DNA from 3 places in the Pectobacterium versatile genome. Region 2 is predicted to be linked to each of the others. Evidence: predicted binding sites of a transcription regulator. Region 2 holds the regulator's gene; each other region holds the start of a gene.
The links. The regulator sigma-54, encoded in region 2, starts transcription at its own class of promoters, with help from an activator protein. The targets are predictions, from matches to a motif close to GTTGGCACANNTTTCGCTNT.
Positions count from the first base shown of each region.

Region 1: norV (anaerobic nitric oxide reductase flavorubredoxin) is a predicted target of sigma-54. The motif match lies at 1,685-1,704, and genes of this name have one in related genera.
Region 3: EIP93_RS19890 (gamma carbonic anhydrase family protein) is a predicted target of sigma-54. The motif match lies at 4,123-4,142, and genes of this name have one in related genera.

Region 1 is NZ_CP034276.1:1,024,855-1,032,995, reverse strand. It holds gene norR (nitric oxide reductase transcriptional regulator NorR) at 44-1,582, opposite strand; gene norV (anaerobic nitric oxide reductase flavorubredoxin) at 1,748-3,277, shown strand; gene norW (NADH:flavorubredoxin reductase NorW) at 3,285-4,436, shown strand; gene tehB (SAM-dependent methyltransferase TehB) at 4,543-5,403, shown strand; gene ribB (3,4-dihydroxy-2-butanone-4-phosphate synthase) at 5,492-6,145, opposite strand; FMN riboswitch at 6,273-6,462, opposite strand; gene ubiK (ubiquinone biosynthesis accessory factor UbiK) at 6,664-6,954, shown strand; gene yjeH (L-methionine/branched-chain amino acid transporter) at 7,090-8,141, opposite strand, start outside.
Region 2 is NZ_CP034276.1:354,698-362,838, forward strand. It holds gene rapZ (RNase adapter RapZ) at 1-731, opposite strand, end outside; gene ptsN (PTS IIA-like nitrogen regulatory protein PtsN) at 892-1,365, opposite strand; gene hpf (ribosome hibernation promoting factor) at 1,461-1,748, opposite strand; gene rpoN (RNA polymerase factor sigma-54) at 1,772-3,205, opposite strand; gene lptB (LPS export ABC transporter ATP-binding protein) at 3,255-3,980, opposite strand; gene lptA (lipopolysaccharide ABC transporter substrate-binding protein LptA) at 3,984-4,556, opposite strand; gene lptC (LPS export ABC transporter periplasmic protein LptC) at 4,537-5,103, opposite strand; gene kdsC (3-deoxy-manno-octulosonate-8-phosphatase KdsC) at 5,100-5,666, opposite strand; gene kdsD (arabinose-5-phosphate isomerase KdsD) at 5,686-6,777, opposite strand; gene EIP93_RS01655 (calcium/sodium antiporter) at 6,814-7,770, opposite strand.
Region 3 is NZ_CP034276.1:4,404,095-4,412,235, reverse strand. It holds gene dprA (DNA-protecting protein DprA) at 1-626, shown strand, start outside; gene EIP93_RS19915 (DUF494 family protein) at 598-1,071, shown strand; gene EIP93_RS19910 (DNA topoisomerase family protein) at 1,092-1,649, shown strand; gene tsaC (L-threonylcarbamoyladenylate synthase type 1 TsaC) at 1,642-2,211, shown strand; gene aroE (shikimate dehydrogenase) at 2,231-3,058, shown strand; gene EIP93_RS19895 (DUF1488 family protein) at 3,055-3,312, shown strand; gene EIP93_RS19890 (gamma carbonic anhydrase family protein) at 3,297-3,845, opposite strand; rRNA gene EIP93_RS19885 (16S ribosomal RNA) at 4,336-5,877, shown strand; tRNA gene EIP93_RS19880 (tRNA-Glu) at 6,018-6,093, shown strand; rRNA gene EIP93_RS19875 (23S ribosomal RNA) at 6,326-8,141, shown strand, end outside.

The sequences.
Region 1 (8,141 bases), 670 kb from region 2:
GTCTACGACCTACAACGCCCTGACCGTTCATCTGGGCGTTTTTTTATTTAATGCCTAACCGCTTCGCCAGACGGTGCAGGTTGCCGCTGTCCATTTCCAGTTTTCTGGCGCAGGATGACCAGTTGCCCTCATGACGTGCCAGCGTTTGTTGGATGATCCGACGCTGATAGTCGTCCGTTGCCTCTCGCAGCCCGCCGCTGATGAAATACGCTGGCTCTATCTCGATAGCATTCGACGATCCCGTGGCGGAATGAGCAGGTTGAGCGGGAAGTTCAAGATTGAAATGCTCACGCCCCAACAGCACCTCGCCCGACTCCTGCCCTGCTCTCGCCAGCACGGTGGCACGATAAATGGCGTGTTCCAGCTCGCGCACATTCCCCGGCCAGTCATATTGTTCCAGTAGCGCCCCCGCGTCGGCCGTCAACGCCAGACGCGCCAGCCCCAGCTGCACGCGACTGCGTTCACAGAAGAACCCCGCCAACAATGCCACATCCTGACGACGCTCGCGCAGCGGCGGTACGGAAAGCGGGAACACGCTCAGACGGTGGAACAAGTCGGCACGGAAAGCACCATCCAGCACCGCCTGCCGCAGATCGCGGTTGGTTGCCGCCAGCACGCGCACGTTCACTTTCAGGCTGCTGTCATCACCCACGCGCTGGAGATCGCCATACTGCAATACGCGCAGCAGCTTCGCCTGTAACGTCAGAGACAGTTCGCCAATCTCATCCAGAAACAGCGTGCCGTTATCCGCCATCTCAAACTTGCCAGTACGATGATGGATCGCTCCGGTAAACGCGCCCTTAACATGACCAAACAGCTCACTTTCCGCTACCGACTCCGGCAGCGCGGCGCAGTTCAGGTACACCAGAGGATGACTTGCCCGGCTGGAACCGCGATGAATCGCCCGCGCCACCAGCTCTTTACCGACGCCGGTTTCTCCCATGATCAGCACGTTCAGGTCGGAACCCGCGACGATATCAACCTCTTTCTTTAGCCGCTGCATCGGTTCTGACAGCCCAACCATTTCATCCACGCTTTCCGCCGCCGGACTTTCGGCCCGCACCGGCGCGGGCAACTGCCGCTCAAGACGTTCCATCAGCAGCGCGTTACTCAGCGCCGCCGCCGCCATCGCCCCCACCAGCCGCAGTTCTTCATCGCTAAAATGGTCGAACTGACACGGGTCCATGCCATCCACGGTCAGCGCGCCGATCAGGTTCTGATTGGCAAACAGCGGCAAGCCAACGCAGGCATGTACCTTAAGATCCTCCTGACTGGGGATCAGACCGTCATACGGATCGGGAAGCTGGCTGTCCGCCGGAAAGCGCACCACGTCACCCGCGCGGGCAATCGCCTCCAAACGGGGATGATCGGACAGACGAAAGCGTCGCCCCAGCACGTCCGGCGCCAGACCGTCGATCGCCAAGGGACGGAACAGCTGATTCTCGTAACGCAGCAGCGCCGAGGCATCGCAGCGCAGCAGCTGGCGCAGACTGTTGATTAAGCGCTGGAAACGGTCCTGATTTGATAGCCCCATTTGCAGCTCGATAGCAATACGAGCAAGGGCGTTAATAGAGAGCGTCATGGTGTGTCCTAATGACATAACCTGTGTCATTAAGACAATAGATAAACAATGTCATTTTGACAATGATTATTTATTAAAACCATATAAATCAATAAATTAAAAACTGGCACACTTCCTGCAATCTCTACAGCATATCCCCGACTATGACTACTGAGGTTTCAGAACATGACAATTCACGTTAAGAACAATATCCACTGGGTTGGACAACGCGACTGGGAAGTCCGTGACTTTCACGGCACCGAATACAAAACGCTGCAAGGCAGCAGCTACAACAGCTACCTGATCCGCGAAGAGAAAACCGTGTTGATCGATACCGTCGATCACAAATTCAGCCGTGAGTTTGTGCAAAACCTGATGGCGGAAGTGGATCTGAACACGATTGACTACATCGTGATCAACCACGCCGAAGAGGATCACGCCGGGGCGCTGAGCGAGCTGATGGCACGTATTCCCAACACGCCGATTTACTGTACCTACAACGCGATCGATTCCATTACCGGTCACCATCACCACCCCGAGTGGAATTTCCACACGGTCAAAACCGGCGACACGCTGGATATCGGTAACGGCAAACAGCTGATCTTTATTGAAACACCGATGTTGCACTGGCCAGACAGTATGATGACCTACATGACCGAAGATGCCGTACTGTTCAGTAACGATGCGTTCGGTCAGCACTACTGCGATGAGCACCTGTTCAATGACGAGGTGGATCAAACCGAACTGTTCGAACAGTGCCAGCGCTATTTCGCCAATATTCTGACGCCGTTCAGCCGCTTAGTCACCGCCAAGATCCACGAAGTGCTGGGCTTTAACCTGCCGCTGTCGATGGTTGCGACCTCACACGGCGTGGTATGGCGTGACGATCCTGCTCAGATCATCCACCTGTATCTGAAGTGGGCGGACAGCTATCAGGAAGATCGTATCACGCTGTTTTACGACACCATGTCCAATAACACCCGCATGATGGCCGACGCCATTGCGCAAGGCATCAACGATGTCGACCCCGGCGTCGCGGTGAAAATCTATAACGTCGCCCGTCACGACAAGAACGAAATTCTGACGCAGGTCTTCCGCTCGAAAGGCGTGTTAGTCGGTTCATCCACCATGAATAACGTGATGATGCCGAAGGTCGCCGCCATGCTGGAAGAGATCACCGGCCTGCGTTTCCAAAACAAGAAAGCCTCGGCGTTCGGTAGCTACGGCTGGAACGGCGGTGCAGTAGACCGCGTTCAAACCCGTCTGATGGATGCCGGTTTTGAAACGACGCTGGCGCTGAAAACCAAATGGCGTCCTGACGGTTCCGCGCTGGAAATTTGTCGCAATCACGGCCGTGAAATCGCTCGTCAGTGGGCATTACATCCGCTGGATGACACGCCAGCCCGTCGCGTCATCTCGCCCGTAAAACAGACCGCTGCGGCACCGCAAACCACCACCGCCCCGCAGAATGTGAGCGCCCCAGCCGAGAGCGCCTGCGGATGCAATGAAGTCGCTGCGGCACAGTCAACCGCACAGCCAGCGGTACAGTCAGAAAACGGTTGTATGGTGTGCAGCGTCTGCCAGTGGATCTACGATCCGGCGCTCGGCGAACCGATGCAGGATGTCACCCCTGGCACCATGTGGTCGGACGTACCAGACAGCTTCCTCTGCCCAGAATGTGGGCTGGGTAAAGACGTTTTCAATCCGATTCGCTAGGGAGAGGATGATGAAAGATATCGTGATTATTGGCGCGGGCTTTGCCGCCCGCCAGCTCATCCGACAGTTGCGCAAGCAGGATGCTCACAGCCCTATCCGCCTGATTACCGCCGACAGTGGCGATGAATACAACAAGCCGGATTTAAGCCATGTGATGAGCCTGCAACAGCACGCCGACGATCTGACCAAAATGTCGGCAGCCGCGTTTGCCGAAGAAAACCGTATCACGCTGCTGGCCAATACGCGTGTCACCGCCATCGACCGCCATGCACAACAGGTCATCTGCGGCACGGCTCGTTACGATTACCACAAACTGGTGTTCGCGACCGGGGCCAGCGCCATCGTGCCGCCGATTTCGGGACGCGAACATATGCTGACGCTCAATAGTCAGCAGGAATACCGCACCCACGAAGGTCGACTCTGGCAAGCCGAACGCGTGCTGGTGCTCGGTGCCGGACTCATAGGAACCGAGCTGGCAATGGATTTGGGACGCGCCGGAAAACGGGTCACGCTGGTAGACTGCGCCAACAGCATTCTGCCCGCGTTGATGCCGCCCGAAGTCAGCGCGCGCCTGCAATTCACGCTAACGCAGCAGGGCGTTTCGCTGCTGCTGAACACGACCCTGCAACAGTTGGAGAAAACCGAAACCGGCGTACAGGCTACATTTACCGATGGCCGCGCTGTCGAAGTGGACGAAATACTCTCTGCTATCGGTTTGCAGGCCAACACACAATTGGCGAAAGCGGCAGGGTTAGCGGTACAGAAAGGCATTCAGACCAATGCGCAGTTACAGACCACCGATCCACAGATTTATGCGCTGGGCGACTGCGCAGAGATTAGCGGTAAGCTCCTGCCCTTCCTGCAACCGATTCAGCTCAGCGCGATTACGCTGGCGAAAAACCTGCTGGGTGCCAGCGAGACGCTAACGCTGCCGCCGATGCTGGTTAAAATCAAGACGCCACTGTTTCCGTTACAGATGGCAGGCGATACCACTGGTAGTGATTTACACTGGCAGCAAGAATGGAACGAGCTGGGGATGGTGGCTAAAGCGCTGGATAGTCAGCAAATGCTGCGCGCCTTTGTGGTCGGCGGTGAGCGGATGAAAGAGGCATTTCCGCTGCTGAAGCAGCTTTCCACCGTGAGTTCAACCACGGCCTGACACAGCAAAATAAATAATGCATTTAAAATACATATTTTCTGGTCAGCCTGCGTGCGGATTAATAGAATACGGCTATCGCTTTTGGAATTTACAGACCGAGGTAACGATGCAAGATCTCATTTGTTATAAGAAGATGCCGCAGTGGAACAGCCAGACGCTGCCTGCCGCGTTTCAGGAAAAGCACAACACGCAGGAAGGCACCTGGGCGAAACTGACCGTGTTGAAAGGGGAAATGACCTTCTCCATGCTGACCGAAGACGGCGATACGCTGGAGACATTCCAGTTCTCCGAGCAGAACCAGCCGCCGTTTGTTGAGCCGCAGGCGTGGCACCGCATCGTCTCGTTCTCTGACGATCTGGAATGTCAGCTCAGCTTTTTCTGTTCAGCGGAAGATTTCTATCATAAAAAATACAGTCTGACGCGCACCCATTCCGAAGTGATCAACGCCGTGCAGCACATCAAACCGGGCAAAACGCTGGATTTAGGCTGCGGTGGCGGGCGCAACGCGCTGTATCTGAATCTGCGTGGTTTTGATGTCACGGCCTGTGATAAGCATGAGCAAAGCATTGATTCGCTGAATAACATCATCAAGAGCGAAGCGCTGGAAAACATTCGGGCTGGCGTTTACAACATCAATCTGGCGGAAATCAAAGAACAGTACGACTTTATCCTGTCGACCGTCGTGCTGATGTTCCTGGAACGCGATCGTATTCCGCACATCATCAGCAACATTCAGGACAGCACCGTTAACGGCGGCTACAACCTGATTATCGCGGCGATGTCGACGGAAGATTGCCCGTGCCCAATGCCCTTCTCGTTTACCTTTAAAGAAGGCGAGCTGAAGAACTATTACGCCGATTGGGAGATCCTCAAATATAACGAGGATATGGGCGAACTGCACAAGACCGATGCGCAGGGTAACCGCATCAAACTGCGCTTCGCCACGCTGCTGGCAAGAAAGCCGTAAGCACCGGTTTGCGGTTAAAAAACCTAAACCCGTAAAATACAAAAGGGCCGATTAATCGGCCCTTCTTATTTCTATTACGCTGCATGCATCAGCTGGCTTTGCGCTCTGTCGCGATGCGGTAAGCGACCAGATCTTCAATCGTCAGCACCGGCATGTCGTGCTGTTTGGCAAACGTGATCACTTCCGGCGCGTGCGCCATTGAACCATCATCGTTCGTCAGTTCACACAGAACACCAGACGGCTTCAGGCCCGCCAACGTCATCAGGTCAACCGTCGCTTCAGTGTGACCACCGCGCGTTAACACGCCACCCGGCTGGGCGCGCAGCGGGAATACGTGACCAGGGCGATTCAGATCGCTTGGCTTGGCGTTATCCGCAATCGCGGCACGAATGGTAGTCAAGCGGTCAGCAGCGGAAACGCCCGTCGTCACGCCTTCGGCGGCTTCGATCGTCACGGTGAACGCCGTTTGGTAATGGCTGGAGTTCTTCTCCACCATCATCGGCAATTCCAACTGCTGGCGACGTTCTTCCGTCAGGCACAGGCACACGATGCCACTACCGTGACGAATCGTCAGCGCCATTTGTTCAACGGTCATATTTTCAGCGGAAAAGATCATGTCACCTTCGTTTTCACGATCTTCATCATCCAACACCAGCACGCCGCGGCCATGACGCAATGCATCAAGTGCGCGTTCTACGCGTTCAGTAGGATTGCCAAATTCAGAAAGTAATGTCTGATTCATGGTAAAAAACCTCAATGTTATTATGGATTACCAGAATCAGGGCGAGCTTGAGGAGTAACCATTACTACTGGTTGCATAGTAATAGCTAACAAAAATAACGCGAGCGAGCATATAGCTCGACAGATACCGTTACTCTCTCCCATCCGGACTTTAACCGTCGGCTCCGGAATTACACCGGATCTGCTGACCCCACGTTGCGAAACCGATAATAAAAAACCGGAAAACACAGCGAGAGCGCTCGCGGGCTTCCAGTGCGCAGAGACTGCGTTCACTGGTTTACCGCCGGTGGGGAATTACACCCCGCCCTGAGAATAAGCGGGTTTACTATAACGCTAATACCTCGATAGGGCAATTGATCCGCCACAGGAAATAGGGCAAAACGTCTGCTGGATTACAGTAAAATTATTCTGAATTACAGTAAAACCATGCTGAATATGTGCAAAGCAGATGTCAGATTTTATTTATACCCATTACACTTGCTATAGTAATAACTTACATAACCTAATCAGGAAAGCGACATGATTGACCCAAAGAAGATTGAGCAAATCGCCCGTCAAGTGCATGAATCTATGCCAAAAGGTATCCGGGAATTGGGTGATGATGTAGAGAAAAAGATTCGTCAGGTCTTGCAGGCACAACTGACCCGGTTGGATTTGGTGAACCGTGAAGAGTTCGATATTCAGACGCAGGTTCTGCTCCGCACGCGCGAGAAGATTGCTCGTCTGGAACAGCGTATGACCGAGCTGGAAGCGAAACTGTCTACGGAAGAAAAGCCTGCCACAGCGCAGGAAAACGACCAATCGTCATAACACTCGTCTCATCACAACAGCTCGTCATCATCGCGATACAACGCCCTAATCAGGGCGTTGCTCAATTCCCTACTCTGCGCCAGCGGCAACCCTCAGAAACACAGATTTCACGTCGCGGCATTCAGAATAAACGGCTCAGTGGGAAACCAGTTCGACCTGCTTACGCGGCAGGAACAGCCACAGCACAGCCAGCATGATTAACGCATACAGCGATTTCCAGCCGATCATCAGCAACAGCGCACAGCAGAGCAGGCCACCGATTGCCGCCATCACTTTGGCGCGCCCTTTCAGCAAGCGCCACCCCGCCAGCATACACAGCAGATAAATCAGAACGAAGATGCCGTTCGCGTACACAATCAACATGTCCAGTGGCAGTCTGAGCCAGTAAATTAACAGGCAGCACACCAGACAGCAGGCCACCACAACCGACAGCGCATTCACCGGCGCTTGCCCTGCGGACAGCTTCGCCAGTGCACTCCCTTTCGGTGCCTGCGACCAGACTAAACGGGCAAAGCCCTGCGTGTAGATATTCACGCTGGCGAAACAGGCCAGATACCCGACAAAGCAGGCAATCCACAGCGCATGCTGACCAAACAATTGCACAACGATGCCCGGCAGTGAGGCCGTGGCGGCAATGCCTTCTCCGTAAGCCTTAAAGTGCAGCACAGCCGCCGTACATCCCCAATACACCGCACCCGCGACCAGCATGCCGATGAGTAAAGCCCGTGGGAAATCCCGCTCCGGCACCCGAAACTCCGTCGCCATGTGGGCAAAGGCTTCAAGGCCGACAAAGCACCAGAACATAACGGCCAGCGCACCGAAAGTGTTAGACCATGACAGTTCACTCACTGACGGCCAGGGAATGTGTGCAGGCGTGATATCGCCCTGCCACCAGATCGCGGCAACCAGCCCCACCACCAGCATCGCGATAACGATCTGAATATTGGCGCTGGATCCCGCACTGCGCAGGCCAAGCAGCCAGATACCGCCCAGCGTCAGCAGCTGTACGCAGAGTAACCCCAGATCGCTCCAGCCAAATGCCGCCTGCCAGAATCCGGCGGCAATCTGCAAGGCAGCAGGTAGCCCCAGCGGAATAACGGACAGAAATAGCCAACCGGTCACCCGCGCCATGCGCGGCCCAAAAGCGAGGTTAACAAAGTGCGCGGCCCCGCCCGCATTAGGAAAAT
Region 2 (8,141 bases):
GCAACGGTCAGATAGCTGCGGTTATTGGTTTCCAGCATTGGCAGCCACAGTTCCAGATAGCTGCGAGTCTGGTAGATGAAGTTGTGAACTTCGGTATGCCTGTCGAGGAAAGACGCAACGGGCTTATCCAGACCGGTCATCGGGCGCAGTTTCGGATCCCAGTGCGGGTTCGGCAGGAAGCGCACGTCAAAGACGTAATCCGCATCGATAGGGATACCGTGCTTGAAGCCGAACGATTCGAACACCATCGTGAGTTCGCGTTCTCGCTTGCCGAGTAGTCGGGTACGCAGCATTTCGGCCAGCTCATGTACCGACATCTCTGAGGTGTCGATAATCAGATCGGCACGTGAACGCAGCGGCTCCAGTAGGTCGCTTTCTTCATCAATGGCGCTTTCCAGTGACAGATTCTTGCTGGAGAGCGGGTGAAGGCGACGGGTATCGCTGTAGCGACGAATCAGCGTATTGCGATCGGCATCCAGAAACAGCAATTGAGGCGAGAAGCTGGGTGGCAGTTGCTCCATAGCATGCTCGAAGATCTCTGGGGATTCCGGCATATTGCGCACGTCAATGCTGACTGCTGCGGAAATGTTACGTGCCGCAAGCGTATTAGCCAGTTCTGGCAGTAGAACCACTGGCAGGTTATCTACGCAGTAGAACCCCATATCTTCCAGTGCGCGCAGGGCGACAGATTTCCCTGAACCTGAGCGACCACTGACAATCATCAGCACCATCTGACGACTCCCCTCTGGCAACGTGATGGCGAATTTTCATTGCCACTGTTTTTATAAAGTGATGTATAGCTAAAAAAATGACGGCTTAGCGCATGGATTGCAAGCATTCTCTGAATCCACCGCGAATCGCCCGTCATCGTGAACATGACAACCATCCGGCTTAACCAGCTTCCGTCATAATCTGGTATAGCTCTTCATCGCTTTGCGCCGCACGCAGGCGTCGGCAAACCGTTTTATCCGCCAGCCGCTTGGCAACAAGCGACAGGGTATGCAAATGGGTTTTACATTGTTCCGCTGGAACCAGCAAGGCAAAAAGCAGATCAACGGCCTGATTATCAATGGCATCGAAAGCGATCGGTTGCTCTAACTGGATGAAAACACCGATGGCGCCCAGCGCATTATCGTCTTCCAGCTTACCATGAGGAATGGCAATGCCGCCGCCGATTCCCGTGCTGCCCATCCGCTCTCGGGTCAGGATGGCATCAAAGATAATCTGCGAAGGAATATTAAGCTGCTTGGCGGCGAGCTCACTGATAATTTCCAATGCCCGTTTCTTACTCTGGCAGTGGACGGTGCTTCGGGTGCACTCAGGACGTAACACTGTGCTGAGCTGCAATACGGGATCGTGGTTCATTTTATTTTCACTTAACGACGCTTTCACTTCTGGTGATCCCGACCCATCGAATGGATGGGCCGAGTTTGTCCTTTGCCAAACGGCAAAGGAGAAAATTAGTGCTGCTTGAGTTTATCTTTATGCTTATTGAGCTGTCTCGCCAGCTTATCAATCAATAAATCTATCGCGGCGTACATATCTGCCGCCTCTGAGGTTGCATGCAGCTCGCCGCCATTAACGTGGAGCGTGGCCTCGGCAATTTGCTGAACTTTTTCCACTCTCAATACCACATTGACCTGATTAATCCGGTCAAAATACTGCTCTAATTTGGCAAACTTGCCATTGACAAAATCACGCAGCGGTTCAGTGATCTCGATGTGGTGTCCGGTAATGTTGAGCTGCATAGTGTCTTCCTTCTCTGTTGAGATCAAATCAGTTGTTTACGCTGATTCGATGGTGGGATAGATAAAGACTCTCGGTATTTTGCAACGGTTCGACGCGCCACGATGATGCCCTGATCGGAGAGCAGTGCCGTAAGCTTGCTATCGCTCAGTGGCTTCACGGGGTTTTCCGCTGCAATAAGCTTCTTCACCAACGCGCGGATTGCCGTTGATGACGCTTCTCCGCCACTATCCGTATTAACGTGGCTGGAGAAGAAATATTTTAGCTCAAAAATGCCGCGCGGGCTGTGCAGGAACTTTTGTGTCGTCACGCGTGAGATAGTGGATTCATGCATATCCACCGCTTGAGCGATGTCTGCCAGTACCATGGGCTTCATGAATTCCTCGCCCTGCTCGAAGAAATCCTGTTGCTGTTCGACGATGCTGCGGGTCACTTTCAGCAGCGTGTCGTTGCGACTTTCCAGGCTTTTGATGAGCCAGCGCGCTTCTTGCAGATTGCTGCGGATAAATTGTCCGTCGCTGTCGTTGCGTGCGCTGTTACCCAGCGCCGCATATTGCTGGTTAATCTGCAAACGGGGAACGCTGTCGGTGTTCAGTTCGACGACCCAGACTCCCTGAACTTTACGTATCAGCACGTCAGGAATCACGTATTCGGATTCGCCAGTGTTGATCGACTGTCCTGGACGGGGATCGAGCGATTGGATCAACGCCAGTGCTTCTTTCAGCACTTCTTCTTTCAGGCGCGTGATGCGGATCAGGCTGCGGAAATCATGGTTGGCTAACAGATCGAGATGATCGCTGACGATCAGGCGAGCTTCGGTCAGGCGGGGCGTGTCGTCGGCGAACTGGGAAAGCTGCACCAGCAGACAATCACGCAGGTCGCGGGCGGCGACGCCAACGGGATCGAAGCGCTGCACGCGTTTGAGTACGGCTTCAACTTCTTCCAGCGTCACGTCGTCGTCACCGATGCTCTCAAGAATGTCTTGTAGCGGTACGGTCAGGTAACCGGTGTTGTCCACCGCATCGACGATAGAGGTCGCGATAGCCGCGTCGGTGTCGGAAAACGGCGTCAGCTCAACCTGCCACATCAGGTAATCCTGAAGCGTTTGCGTAGTTTCGCCTTGATAAATCGGCAGTTCTTCATCGCGATAGTCGGTGCCGGTGCCTGACGGCGTGCCTGCGGAGTAGATTTCATCCCAGGTGGCATCAAGCGGCAATTCTTCCGGCATATCCCTTTGTTCAAGGGCTTCACCGGTATCCAGTGAATCGCTGTCTACCTTTTCAAATGACTCGATTTCGTCGTGCTGATCCGTTTGTTCAAGTAACGGATTACTTTCTAACGCCAGTTGAATCTCCTGTTGCAATTCAAGCGTGGACAGTTGCAACAGGCGGATCGCCTGTTGGAGCTGTGGAGTCATGGCCAGTTGCTGGCTAAGCCTGAGTTGCAAACCTTGCTTCATAAATCGCGCTAACGTCCCATAAGTACTGCAAAGATAAAATATTACCCTATCAGAGTCGGAAGCCTTCGCCCAGATACACGCGTTTTACCTGTTCATCGGCCAGAATATCGGTCGGTGAACCGTGGGCGATCAGGTTGCCCTGACTCACGATGTAGGCTCGTTCACAGACATCAAGCGTTTCACGGACGTTATGATCGGTAATCAACACGCCAAGCCCGCTATCACGCAGATGCTCAATGATTTTTTTAATATCCAGTACGGAGATCGGGTCTACGCCCGCAAACGGTTCATCCAGCAGGATGAACTTCGGATTCGCTGCCAGCGCACGCGCAATCTCTACGCGGCGTCTTTCTCCACCGGACAGCGATTGTCCCAGACTATCGCGCAAATGAATAATATGGAATTCTTCCATTAGCTCATTGGCACGATCTTCTTGCTGTTCGGTCGTCAGATCTTTACGGATCTGTAACACCGCCATCAGATTGTCATAAACGCTTAAGCGACGGAAAATAGAGGCTTCCTGCGGCAGATAGCCGATGCCGCGTAGCGCACGTTCGTGCAAAGGAAGCAGGCTGATGTCATCGTCGTCAATGACGATGCGTCCTTCATCACGCGGAACGATGCCGACGACCATGTAGAACGTTGTCGTTTTACCGGCACCGTTCGGCCCGAGCAGGCCGACAATTTCACCGGAATTAACGGTGAGGCTGACGTTTTCCACGACCTTACGGCCTTTGTACGCCTTGGCTAGGTTTTCTGCGATTAATGTTGCCATAACTTATTCAGTGACCCGTGGTTGCGGTTGCTGAGAACGAGAAGGCTGGCTTTTGTTCTCTTTCTCCTGAAGCTGAGAAGGGACCAACACCGTCGTCACGCGCTTTCCTTTGTCGCTGGTCGCTTCCATCTGCTGCTGTTTCACCAGATAAGTGATGCGATCGCCTTTGACATTGCTGTCCTGCTGTTCCAGATAGGCATTGCCTGTCAGCACCAGAAAGTCGGTGGCCAGCTCGTAGCGGATTTTCTGTGCGTGACCTTTTACCGGCTTGCCGTTGTCCTGCATCTGGTAGAACGTCACGGGGTTGCCGTAACCTTCCACCACTTCACTGCCTTGCGCGCCCTGTGGACGCGTCACGACGACCTTGTCGGCTTTCACTTCAATCGTCCCTTGTTTCACGACAACATTGCCAGTGAACGTCACCGTGTTGCCCTGCATGTCCAGAGATTGCTGTGCTGAATCAATGTGAATAGGTTGATTGCTATCGCCGGTGACGGCAAAGGCGGAAACGCTGACGGCGAACAGCGAGCTGGCGATCAGGGTGTTACGCATCAGATTATTGGTTTTGGATTTCATAAGAGGTTTTTACCTTTTCGATCAACTCGGCCGTTTTGTTACGCAGATTCCCGCGCATTTTCATTCCGCTTGAGGTAAAGCTGGTGCCGTACAGGGTCACTTCATCATCGGAAGAAACGTCCTGCGTGACCAGATTCACCTGGGCATTATTCGTTGTGATGCGCTGAAGCTGTGCGTCTTTCGTCAGGCTATTCACCTCGACGTTGCCGTACAGATAGAGCATCTTGTCTTTTGTCAGCTTGGCGCGATCGGCGCGTACTGACCAGGTTGCCGTGCCTTGTTCATTGAACAGCGTGGCAACAGGCTTGGTAAACCAGCTCAACTGCTCGTCGTTGAAATATTCCGCTTTTTCCGAAATCAGTCTGTAGCTCAGCTTACCCGCAGGGCTGTATACCTGCGTGTTGGTCTTTTCGCTGGTATAGACCGGTACGGCGGGGTCGTTTGCATCCGGTGCTGCTACCGTGTCGTCATCCGCAATATTCCAGCCGATGAGGATAAGCACCAACAGGGCCAGAAAAGCGGTGAGCCAACGCTTGGTTTTACTCATATTGACAACCCTTTGGCATGCTCCAGCTTGTCCTGCGAGAACAGAATCAAATCACACAGCTCACGTACTGCGCCACGGCCTCCCGCAATGCGGGTGACATAATCTGCGCGTGGTAACAGCAGCGGATGGGCGTCTGCCACGGCAACGCTCAGCCCGACCTGCGCCATCACGGGCCAGTCGATCATATCGTCGCCGATATACGCCACCTGATTTGCCGTGACTGACAGTTTATCCAACAGATCGTTGAAGGCCAAAACCTTATCCGATTGCCCTTGATAAAGATGGTTAATGCCCAGCGTTTTACACCGATCTTCCAGCAATTTTGCTGAACGCCCGGTAATGATGGCAACCTCAATATCGGACGTCAGCAAGCAGCGAATACCATAACCGTCGCGGACGTTAAAGGCTTTCAGCTCTTCGCCGTGATTGCCCATATAAATCAGACCATCGGACATCACGCCGTCAACGTCGCAGATTAACAGGCGAACCTCACGGGCTTTATCCAGTACCTGTTGATCGACAGGCCCATAGCAGGTATCGGTTTGCGCCCTGACTTCACTCATTCACTATTATCCTTTCTTTTTAAACCACGCCAGCCCGCAGCATATCGTGCATATGGACGATCCCGACCAGACGATCGTTTTCTGCCACCAGCACTGAGGTGATGTGGCGCGACTGCATCAGGTTAAGTGCATCCACCGCCAGCGTTTGCGGTGCGACCCGGATGCCGCCCGCGGTCATCACATCAGCAATGCGCGCGCTGTTCAAGTCAATATTCATGTCGAAGATGCGGCGCAGGTCACCATCGGTGAAGATGCCCTGAATTTTCATATCCGCCTCGCAGATTACCGTCATACCCAGATTTTTGCGCGTAATTTCCACCAGCGCATCACGCAGCGAGGCATCGTGTGGGACATGGGGAATCTCATCACCCGAATGCATGATATCGCTGACGCGCAGTAAAAGTTTGCGGCCGAGTGCGCCACCGGGGTGAGAAAGGGCGAAATCTTCGGCAGTAAAGCCGCGCGCCTGTAATAACGCCACGGCCAGTGCGTCGCCCATGACCAGCGTTGCGGTGGTGCTGGTGGTGGGTGCCAGACCGAGCGGGCAGGCTTCCTGCGGGACGTGAACGCACAGGTGAATATCCGCAGCCTTACCCATCGTACTTTCTGGTGCGCTGGTCATGCAGATCAGGAACACTTTCTGGCGTTTCAGAACGGGAATCAGCGACAGAATTTCATGGGACTCGCCCGAGTTGGAAATGGCGATCACGATATCGTGCGGCGTGACCATGCCGAGATCACCGTGGCTGGCTTCGCCCGGATGAACAAAAAAGGCAGGCGTACCGGTGCTGGCAAAGGTCGCGGCAATCTTGCAGCCGATGTGGCCGGATTTGCCCATTCCCATCACCACCACCTTGCCCTGACAATCGAATATCTTCTTGCAGGCGAGGGTAAAATTGTCATCAATGTACTGGTCTAATTGCGCAAGCCCATCGCGCTCGATACTCAGTACCTGCTTGCCCGCCTGCTGGAAGTCGAAATCTGCTGGTAGTTCATGAGCCTTTTGTCGCGTGTGATCGGCTTGTGGTGCGTGATCGGCTTGTGGTGCATGATCGGATAGTGCACGGTCAGACTGCTGTTTTAGATGAGCATCTTGTTCAAACTGTGACATACCAATAGTCCTGATTATGATGAAAAACAAAACTTCTTATGAAAAGCAAAATAGGGCCGTCAGATAGGCGATAAACGCGCAGCATAATAATGCGCCTGCGCCCTGTCCTATACGGCGTTTTTTGCTGAGGCACAGTGCGGTTAATAGCACGCTTGCCGCCAGCATGACCCAATAGTCGCGCTGAAAAACCTGAGGGTTCAGTGCGCCCGGCGAGAGCAGAGCAGGTACGCCCAGAACAATCGCGATATTAAAAATGTTCGAGCCAATCAGGTTGCCCAGCGCAATGTCATCTTCTTTTTTCAGCGTTCCGACGATGGCGGTAGCAAGCTCAGGCAGGCTGGTGCCAATCGCCAATATGGTCAGCCCGATGGTTAACTCGCTGACATCGAAGTAGCGTGCAATGACGGTGGCGTTATCCACCACCATACGGGCGGCCATGGGTAAAATAATCATACCGAGAATCAACCACAGCACGGCGACCATCTGGCTGCTGTCATCCTGCGGGAGCTCTGCCAGCTGTTCGCGTGTCAGGCTATCCCCGCCTTCCCGCTGCGCCATGCGAAGTATCAATACCAGACACAGAATGGCGGCAAGGAGCAGCATTATGCCGTCGGTACGGCTCAGGTAGCTATCATGCAGTAAAACGCCACACAATAAAGTGACGGACAACATGAGCGGCAACTCCCGGCGCAGGATGGCTGAATGTACCGTTAGCGGGCGAATGAGCGCTGCGCTGCCGAGAATGAGTAAAATATTGGTGATATTGGAACCCAGAACATTACCGACTGCCATGTCGCTCTGATTGTTTAAAGCGGCGGTAACCGAAACGATGAGCTCGGGTAGCGAGGTGCCGAAGCCGACAATGGTGATGCCGATGACGAAAGGAGGTAAGCCAAGAGAACGCGCAAGCACGGCGGCACCATAGACAAGACGATCGGCACCGTAAACCAGTAATAGCAAACCAACGAACAAGAGTAGTGTTGCAAAAAGCATGCAGCGTCCTTTAATAGGATATATACCCGTCATACTTCAAGCTGCATGTGCGTTGGCTATACTCGCTCACCTCAGTCACTTACTGGTGTAAGCTCCTGAGGATTCACTGCGCTGCCGCCTTCCTGCAACTCGAATTATTTAGTGTATAATCACCGGCCTGTTGTCGAATAAGTCAGTATTTCTGGACGATTTTCGCACAAAAAGCATTTTCTGTGATGAGTGCTAATTCTGACGGTGCTTGGCGAAAAAGTAAAACCTGTCGCGATAAGTAAAACCCAGTAACGGTTTGTGCCGCCATTTTGGACAAGAACTTACGGTAAGTTTTTGTAAAACTCGCACCTTGATGAAAGCCAGCCGTTAGGCTGGAGTGA
Region 3 (8,141 bases), 950 kb from region 2:
TGCTGGGAAGCGGACTGGAGAATATTTATCCTAAGCGGCACGCTAAGCTTGCCGAACGTATTTGTGGTGATGGTGGCGCGCTGGTTTCCGAATTTCCCCTCGCTATGCCGCCTTTCCCAACCAACTTTCCCAGAAGAAATCGTATTATCAGCGGGCTAGGGCTGGGTGTCCTGGTCATTGAAGCGTCTATCCGCAGTGGGTCGTTGGTTACAGCGCGTTATGCTTTGGAACAAGGACGGGAAGTTTTTGCTCTGCCGGGGCCTATCGGTAACCCTATGACTGAGGGGACACACTGGCTGATCCAGCAAGGGGCCAGTCTAGTTACACATCCGAAAGATATTCTTGAACAGTTGGTGAGTGAATTGCAGTGGCTACCGATGCAAAGCGGACAAACTATTTCTAACGAAGAAGAGGATGGCGAATTGCCATTTGCCGACGTGTTGGCTAACGTAGGAGATGAGGTTACACCTGTTGACGTTGTCGCTGAACGTGCCGGCCAACCTGTGCCAGAGATAGTCACTAAGCTATTAGAGCTGGAGTTAGCAGGGTGGATCGCAGCAGTACCCGGCGGCTATGTCCGATTAAGGAGGGCAGGCCATGTTCGACGTACTCATGTACTTGTTTGAGAGTTACATCCACAATGAAACTGAAATGCGTGTCGATCAGGATACGTTAACTGATGACCTCACCCGCGCTGGATTCCATCGTAACGATATCTATAGCGCGTTGAGTTGGCTGGAAAAACTGGCCGATATTCAGGAAGGGCAGACTGCGCCGCTTTATTTAGCGAACGATCCTCTGGCTATGCGGATCTATACGCAGGATGAGGTGCTGCGTCTTGATGCGGAATGTCGTGGCTTTTTATTGTTCCTTGAGCAAATTCAGGTTCTGAACCTTGAAACGCGGGAAATGATTATTGAACGCGTCATGGCGTTGGAAACGCAGGAGTTTGATCTGGAAGATCTGAAGTGGGTCATTCTCATGGTGCTTTTCAATGTACCAGGTTGTGAGAATGCTTATCAGCAAATGGAAGAATTACTCTTTGAGGTCAATGACGGTTATGTGCAATAGCCAGAGGAATAACAGTTCGAATGGCTAAGCCTGCACTGTTTGCTGAAAAAAAACAGGAAATATGTCCAGACTGTGGGTCAGTGCTGGTTATCCGTTCTGGTCGGCACGGCCCATTTCTTGGCTGTTCTGCGTATCCAGAATGTGAGTTCATTCGCCCGCTGAAAGCACAAGCTGACGGACATATTGTCAAAGTGTTAGATGGGCAGCAATGTCCGCTTTGTCAGTCGACCTTGGTCTTACGACAAGGTCGTTATGGGATGTTCATCGGCTGTGGCAATTACCCCGAATGCCATCATACCGAGACTATCGATCGCCCTGATGAAACGGCGATTCGATGTCCACAGTGTAATGAAGGCACGCTGTTGCAGCGTAAATCTCGCTACGGCAAGGTGTTTCATTCTTGCGATCGCTATCCCGATTGCCAGTTTACGTTAAACCATAAGCCGGTAGCGGGTGAATGTCCTTCTTGCCATTACGCTTTATTGTTTGAGAAAAAAACGGCACAAGGCATTAAGCTATTTTGTGCCAGTAAATTATGTGGAAAACCGATAGCGGCAGAAGTTGATAAGAATGAGTGATGTGTCTGATGAACTAATGATCCCCGTTTTGCGGGAATTACACAACGAGCAGGTTATTGCGTACCCGACTGAAGCGGTATTTGGGCTGGGATGCGATCCTGATAGTGAAGTGGCGGTTAATCGCCTGCTGGCGTTAAAACAACGCCCTTGGCAAAAAGGGTTGATCCTGATTGCGGCAGATTTTAGCCAACTGGCTTCTTATATTGATGACAGTGCGTTATCCGATGAGCAGAAGGCTGTGATGTTTTCCACGTGGCCAGGTCCGGTTACTTGGGTATTGCCAGCAAAACGCACGACTCCGCAGTGGCTAACAGGGCAATTTTCTTCGCTTGCGGTGCGTGTTAGTGACCATCCGCTAGTCAAGGAACTATGCCAGCGTTACGGTAAACCGTTGGTGTCGACCAGTGCCAATTTAAGTGGTCAACCGCCCTGCCGTACTGCTCAGGAAGTCTCTCAGCAGTTTGGTGATGATTTTCCTGTGCTAGTTGGGGACGTAGGTGGAAGAATGAACCCATCAGAAATCAGGGATGTATTAACAGGCGAGCTTATTCGTCAGGGGTAACGACAAGTTGGAGAGGAACGTGTCTGAAGTAACGTCTTTTGCGGTTTTTGGTAATCCGATTGCGCATAGTAAATCACCTCGCATACATGAGCTATTTGCTGCACAGACGGGGATAACGTTGACGTACCAGCGCGTGTTAGCGCCTCTGGATAATTTTGAGCAGATGCTGCGCCAGTATTTTCGTGATGGTGCTGGTGGAGCGAATGTGACAGCGCCCTTTAAAGAGCTGGCCTTTGCCGAAGCCGATGAGTGTAGCGAGTGTGCTGCGCTTGCGGGGGCGGTCAATACATTGAAGAGATTGAGCGACGGTCGCCTGTTTGCTGATAATACCGATGGCATCGGTTTGCTCAGCGATCTACAACGATTGGCGCTGGTGAAGCCGTTGGATCGTGTTTTGCTGGTTGGTGCAGGTGGTGCGGCGCGGGGTGTTATCCAACCTCTGCTGGCTTATGGCTGTACAGTGGTGCTGGCGAATAGGACCTTTTCCAAGGCCGATGCCTTAGCTAAGATCTTCCGTGATATTGGTGATATTCACGCTGTTGCTTTCGATGATTTACAGGGGCAGTCGTTCGATCTGATAATCAACGCCACATCTTCTGGTATGTACGACAGCGTTCCTAACTTACCGCCAGAACTCATTTCGCCGGAAACGTGCTGTTATGACATGTTTTACCTGCCACAGCTAACCCCCTTTTTGTCATGGTGCGTACAGCATGGCGCTCTCCATTATGCAGATGGTTTGGGAATGCTGGTGGGGCAAGCGGCACATGCGTTTAAACTTTGGCATGGTGTTATGCCGGACGTGGAGCCAGTGATTGCTTTACTAAAGCAGGATCTTGCTAAATGAATCAGGCGATCCAGTTCCCCGATCGTGAAAGCTGGGATGATAAGGTCATGGCGATCCGCTTTCCCGTTTTAGTGAATGGCTTTCAGCAGGAATGTTTAGTGAGCGCGGAGCAGCTCCAGCAACGTTATGGCGGTGATAGCCCTGAACGGTGGCTGGCACTGTTCAGGGAATATCGATGGGATCTTGAAGATGAACTGGAACAAATGATCGTTGCTGAAGAATGGGATGATGAAGGTTGTTACTCGTTGTCCTGAGCAAGGTATTCATCTTTCCAACGAACATAGTTGTTTGCCGAGTAAATCAATCCCTCTATTTCTGCTTGTGTTAGTGGTCGAATTTTTTTGACTGGGCTGCCGAGGTATAGATGCCCCTTCTCTAGCCGTTTTCCTGAGGGGACCAAGCTACCAGCGCCAATCATGACGTCATCTTCAACAACCGCTCCATCCAGAAGTATTGATCCCATTCCGACCAAAACCCGATTTCCTATTTGGCAACCGTGCAGCATCGCTTTATGGCCTACCGTGACGTCTTCACCAATAATAAGTGGATTACCTTCTGGTTTTTTCTCTGAGCAGTGGGTGATGTGAAGTACAGATCCGTCCTGAACATTACTCCTTGCACCAATAGTAATGTAGTTAACATCACCTCGTATGGCGACAAGAGGCCATATGCCGACATCATCGCCTAGTGTTACCTTACCAATCACCACGCTGGAATGATCGACCATGACTCTTTCGCCTAAAACGGGAGAAATACCGTTATAACGACGGAATGTTTTTGTACTCATCGACAGCCTCGTAGTTATTTGCCACATACTGATTACTCGTTATTAGACAAAATATCGACAGATATGGGATGTCGGCAACTGAAAAGTGGCGTGGATCGAGTAAGATCTCATCGAAAGGGTCGAAAAACACGCGAACAGAAAAAAAGATCAAGAAAGTTGTTGTGTAACGAAAACGGATCCCTATAATGCGCCTCCATCGACACGGCGCTGTGAACACACAACCGGGTCGATAAAGAAAGAGAAAACACTTTAAAATAAGCGTTGACTCTGAAGGTGAAAAGCGTAATATACGCCACCTCGCGAAGTGGTTAAGACCGCAACGCATTGCTCTTTAACAATTTAATCAGACAATCTGTGTGGGCACTCACAAGACCGTATCTTAAACGATATAAAAAGTCTTGAAGAGTGAACAACAGTAAAATTCATTACGAATGAACAGTTACTAATTCTTTGAGCATCGCTGACGAGTTCAGCAAATCAAACAAATCTTAAATTGAAGAGTTTGATCATGGCTCAGATTGAACGCTGGCGGCAGGCCTAACACATGCAAGTCGAGCGGTAGCACAGGAGAGCTTGCTCTCTGGGTGACGAGCGGCGGACGGGTGAGTAATGTCTGGGAAACTGCCTGATGGAGGGGGATAACTACTGGAAACGGTAGCTAATACCGCATAACCTCGCAAGAGCAAAGAGGGGGACCTTCGGGCCTCTCGCCATCAGATGTGCCCAGATGGGATTAGCTAGTAGGTGAGGTAATGGCTCACCTAGGCGACGATCCCTAGCTGGTCTGAGAGGATGACCAGCCACACTGGAACTGAGACACGGTCCAGACTCCTACGGGAGGCAGCAGTGGGGAATATTGCACAATGGGCGCAAGCCTGATGCAGCCATGCCGCGTGTGTGAAGAAGGCCTTCGGGTTGTAAAGCACTTTCAGCGAGGAGGAAGGCGGTAAGGTTAATAACCTTATCGATTGACGTTACTCGCAGAAGAAGCACCGGCTAACTCCGTGCCAGCAGCCGCGGTAATACGGAGGGTGCAAGCGTTAATCGGAATGACTGGGCGTAAAGCGCACGCAGGCGGTCTGTTAAGTTGGATGTGAAATCCCCGGGCTTAACCTGGGAACTGCATTCAAAACTGACAGGCTAGAGTCTTGTAGAGGGGGGTAGAATTCCAGGTGTAGCGGTGAAATGCGTAGAGATCTGGAGGAATACCGGTGGCGAAGGCGGCCCCCTGGACAAAGACTGACGCTCAGGTGCGAAAGCGTGGGGAGCAAACAGGATTAGATACCCTGGTAGTCCACGCTGTAAACGATGTCGATTTGGAGGTTGTGCCCTTGAGGCGTGGCTTCCGGAGCTAACGCGTTAAATCGACCGCCTGGGGAGTACGGCCGCAAGGTTAAAACTCAAATGAATTGACGGGGGCCCGCACAAGCGGTGGAGCATGTGGTTTAATTCGATGCAACGCGAAGAACCTTACCTACTCTTGACATCCAGAGAATTAGCTAGAGATAGCTGAGTGCCTTCGGGAACTCTGAGACAGGTGCTGCATGGCTGTCGTCAGCTCGTGTTGTGAAATGTTGGGTTAAGTCCCGCAACGAGCGCAACCCTTATCCTTTGTTGCCAGCGATTCGGTCGGGAACTCAAAGGAGACTGCCGGTGATAAACCGGAGGAAGGTGGGGATGACGTCAAGTCATCATGGCCCTTACGAGTAGGGCTACACACGTGCTACAATGGCGTATACAAAGAGAAGCGACCTCGCGAGAGCAAGCGGACCTCATAAAGTACGTCGTAGTCCGGATTGGAGTCTGCAACTCGACTCCATGAAGTCGGAATCGCTAGTAATCGTAGATCAGAATGCTACGGTGAATACGTTCCCGGGCCTTGTACACACCGCCCGTCACACCATGGGAGTGGGTTGCAAAAGAAGTAGGTAGCTTAACCTTCGGGAGGGCGCTTACCACTTTGTGATTCATGACTGGGGTGAAGTCGTAACAAGGTAACCGTAGGGGAACCTGCGGTTGGATCACCTCCTTACCAAGAAGATGTGTGTTAAGTGAAGTGCTCACACAGATTGTCTGATGAAAATACTGAGCAAGCGCACCTGTTGATGCGATGAGTGTAAACTCATGCTGACACGATAGTGCCGAATTTCTGATTCGGTACGGATTTTTCGTGTCCCCATCGTCTAGAGGCCTAGGACACTGCCCTTTCACGGCTGTAACAGGGGTTCGAATCCCCTTGGGGACGCCAATCCGATAATGAGTGAAAGACATTATCATGAATATCTTAAAGATGATTCTTCGGAGTCATGTTTACGATATTGCTCTTTAACAATCTGGAACAAGCTGAAAATTGAAACATGACAGCTGAACATGCATTGGTACCTGCGGGTATGAATGGTGTATCAGTGTGTCAATGAGTCTCTCAAATAATCGCAGCGCGACAGTGGCTTTGATTTATCAAAGACACCTTCGGGTTGTGAGGTTAAGCGACTAAGCGTACACGGTGGATGCCTAGGCAGTCAGAGGCGATGAAGGGCGTGCTAATCTGCGATAAGCGTCGGTAAGCTGATATGAAGCGTTATACCCGACGATACCCGAATGGGGAAACCCAGTGTGTTTCGACACACTATCATTACGTGAATACATAGCGTAATGAGGCGAACCGGGGGAACTGAAACATCTCAGTACCCCGAGGAAAAGAAATCAACCGAGATTCCCCTAGTAGCGGCGAGCGAACGGGGAGGAGCCCAGAACCTGAATCAGTTTGTGTGTTAGTGGAAGCGTCTGGAAAGTCGCACAGTAAAGGGTGATAGTCCCGTACACAAAAATGCACAAATTGTGAGTTCGATGAGTAGGGCGGGACACGTGACATCCTGTCTGAATATGGGGGGACCATCCTCCAAGGCTAAATACTCCTGACTGACCGATAGTGAACCAGTACCGTGAGGGAAAGGCGAAAAGAACCCCGGCGAGGGGAGTGAAATAGAACCTGAAACCGTGTACGTACAAGCAGTGGGAGCCTTGATTAATCAGGGTGACTGCGTACCTTTTGTATAATGGGTCAGCGACTTATATTCTGTAGCAAGGTTAACCGTATAGGGGAGCCGCAGGGAAACCGAGTCTTAACTGGGCGTTAAGTTGCAGGGTATAGACCCGAAACCCGGTGATCTAGCCATGGGCAGGTTGAAGGTTGGGTAACACTAACTGGAGGACCGAACCGACTAATGTTGAAAAATTAGCGGATGACTTGTGGCTGGGGGTGAAAGGCCAATCAAACCGGGAGATAGCTGGTTCTCCCCGAAAGCTATTTAGGTAGCGCCTCGTGAATTCATCTTCGGGGGTAGAGCACTGTTTCGGCTAGGGGGTCATCCCGACTTACCAACCCGATGCAAACTACGAATACCGAAGAATGTTATCACGGGAGACACACGGCGGGTGCTAACGTTCGTCGTGAAGAGGGAAACAACCCAGACCGCCAGCTAAGGTCCCAAAGTCATGGTTAAGTGGGAAACGATGTGGGAAGGCACAGACAGCCAGGATGTTGGCTTAGAAGCAGCCATCATTTAAAGAAAGCGTAATAGCTCACTGGTCGAGTCGGCCTGCGCGGAAGATGTAACGGGGCTAAACCATGCACCGAAGCTGCGGCAGCGACACTCAGGTGTTGTTGGGTAGGGGAGCGTTCTGTAAGCCGTCGAAGGTGGCCTGTGAGGGTTGCTGGAGGTATCAGAAGTGCGAATGCTGACATAAGTAACGATAATGCGGGTGAAAAACCCGCACGCCGGAAGACCAAGGGTTCCTGTCCAACGTTAATCGGGGCAGGGTGAGTCGACCCCTAAGGCGAGGCTGAAAAGCGTAGTCGATGGGAAACAGGTTAATATTCCTGTACTCGGTGTTACTGCGAAGGGGGGACGGAGAAAGCTAGGTTATCCGGGCGACGGTTGTCCCGGTTTAAGCGTGAAGGTGGATGACTTTGGTAAATCCGGGTCGTCATTAACACTGAGGCGTGATGACGAGTCACTACGGTGATGAAGTAACCAATGCTACGCTTCCAGGAAAAGCCTCTAAGCTCCAGGTAACATCAAATCGTACCCCAAACCGACACAGGTGGTCAGGTAGAGAATACTCAGGCGCTTGAGAGAACTCGGGTGAAGGAACTAGGCAAAATGGTGCCGTAACTTCGGGAGAAGGCACGCTGATGGTAGGTGAAGTGACTTGCTCATGGAGCTGAAATCAGTCGAAGATACCAGCTGGCTGCAACTGTTTAATAAAAACACAGCACTGTGCAAACACGAAAGT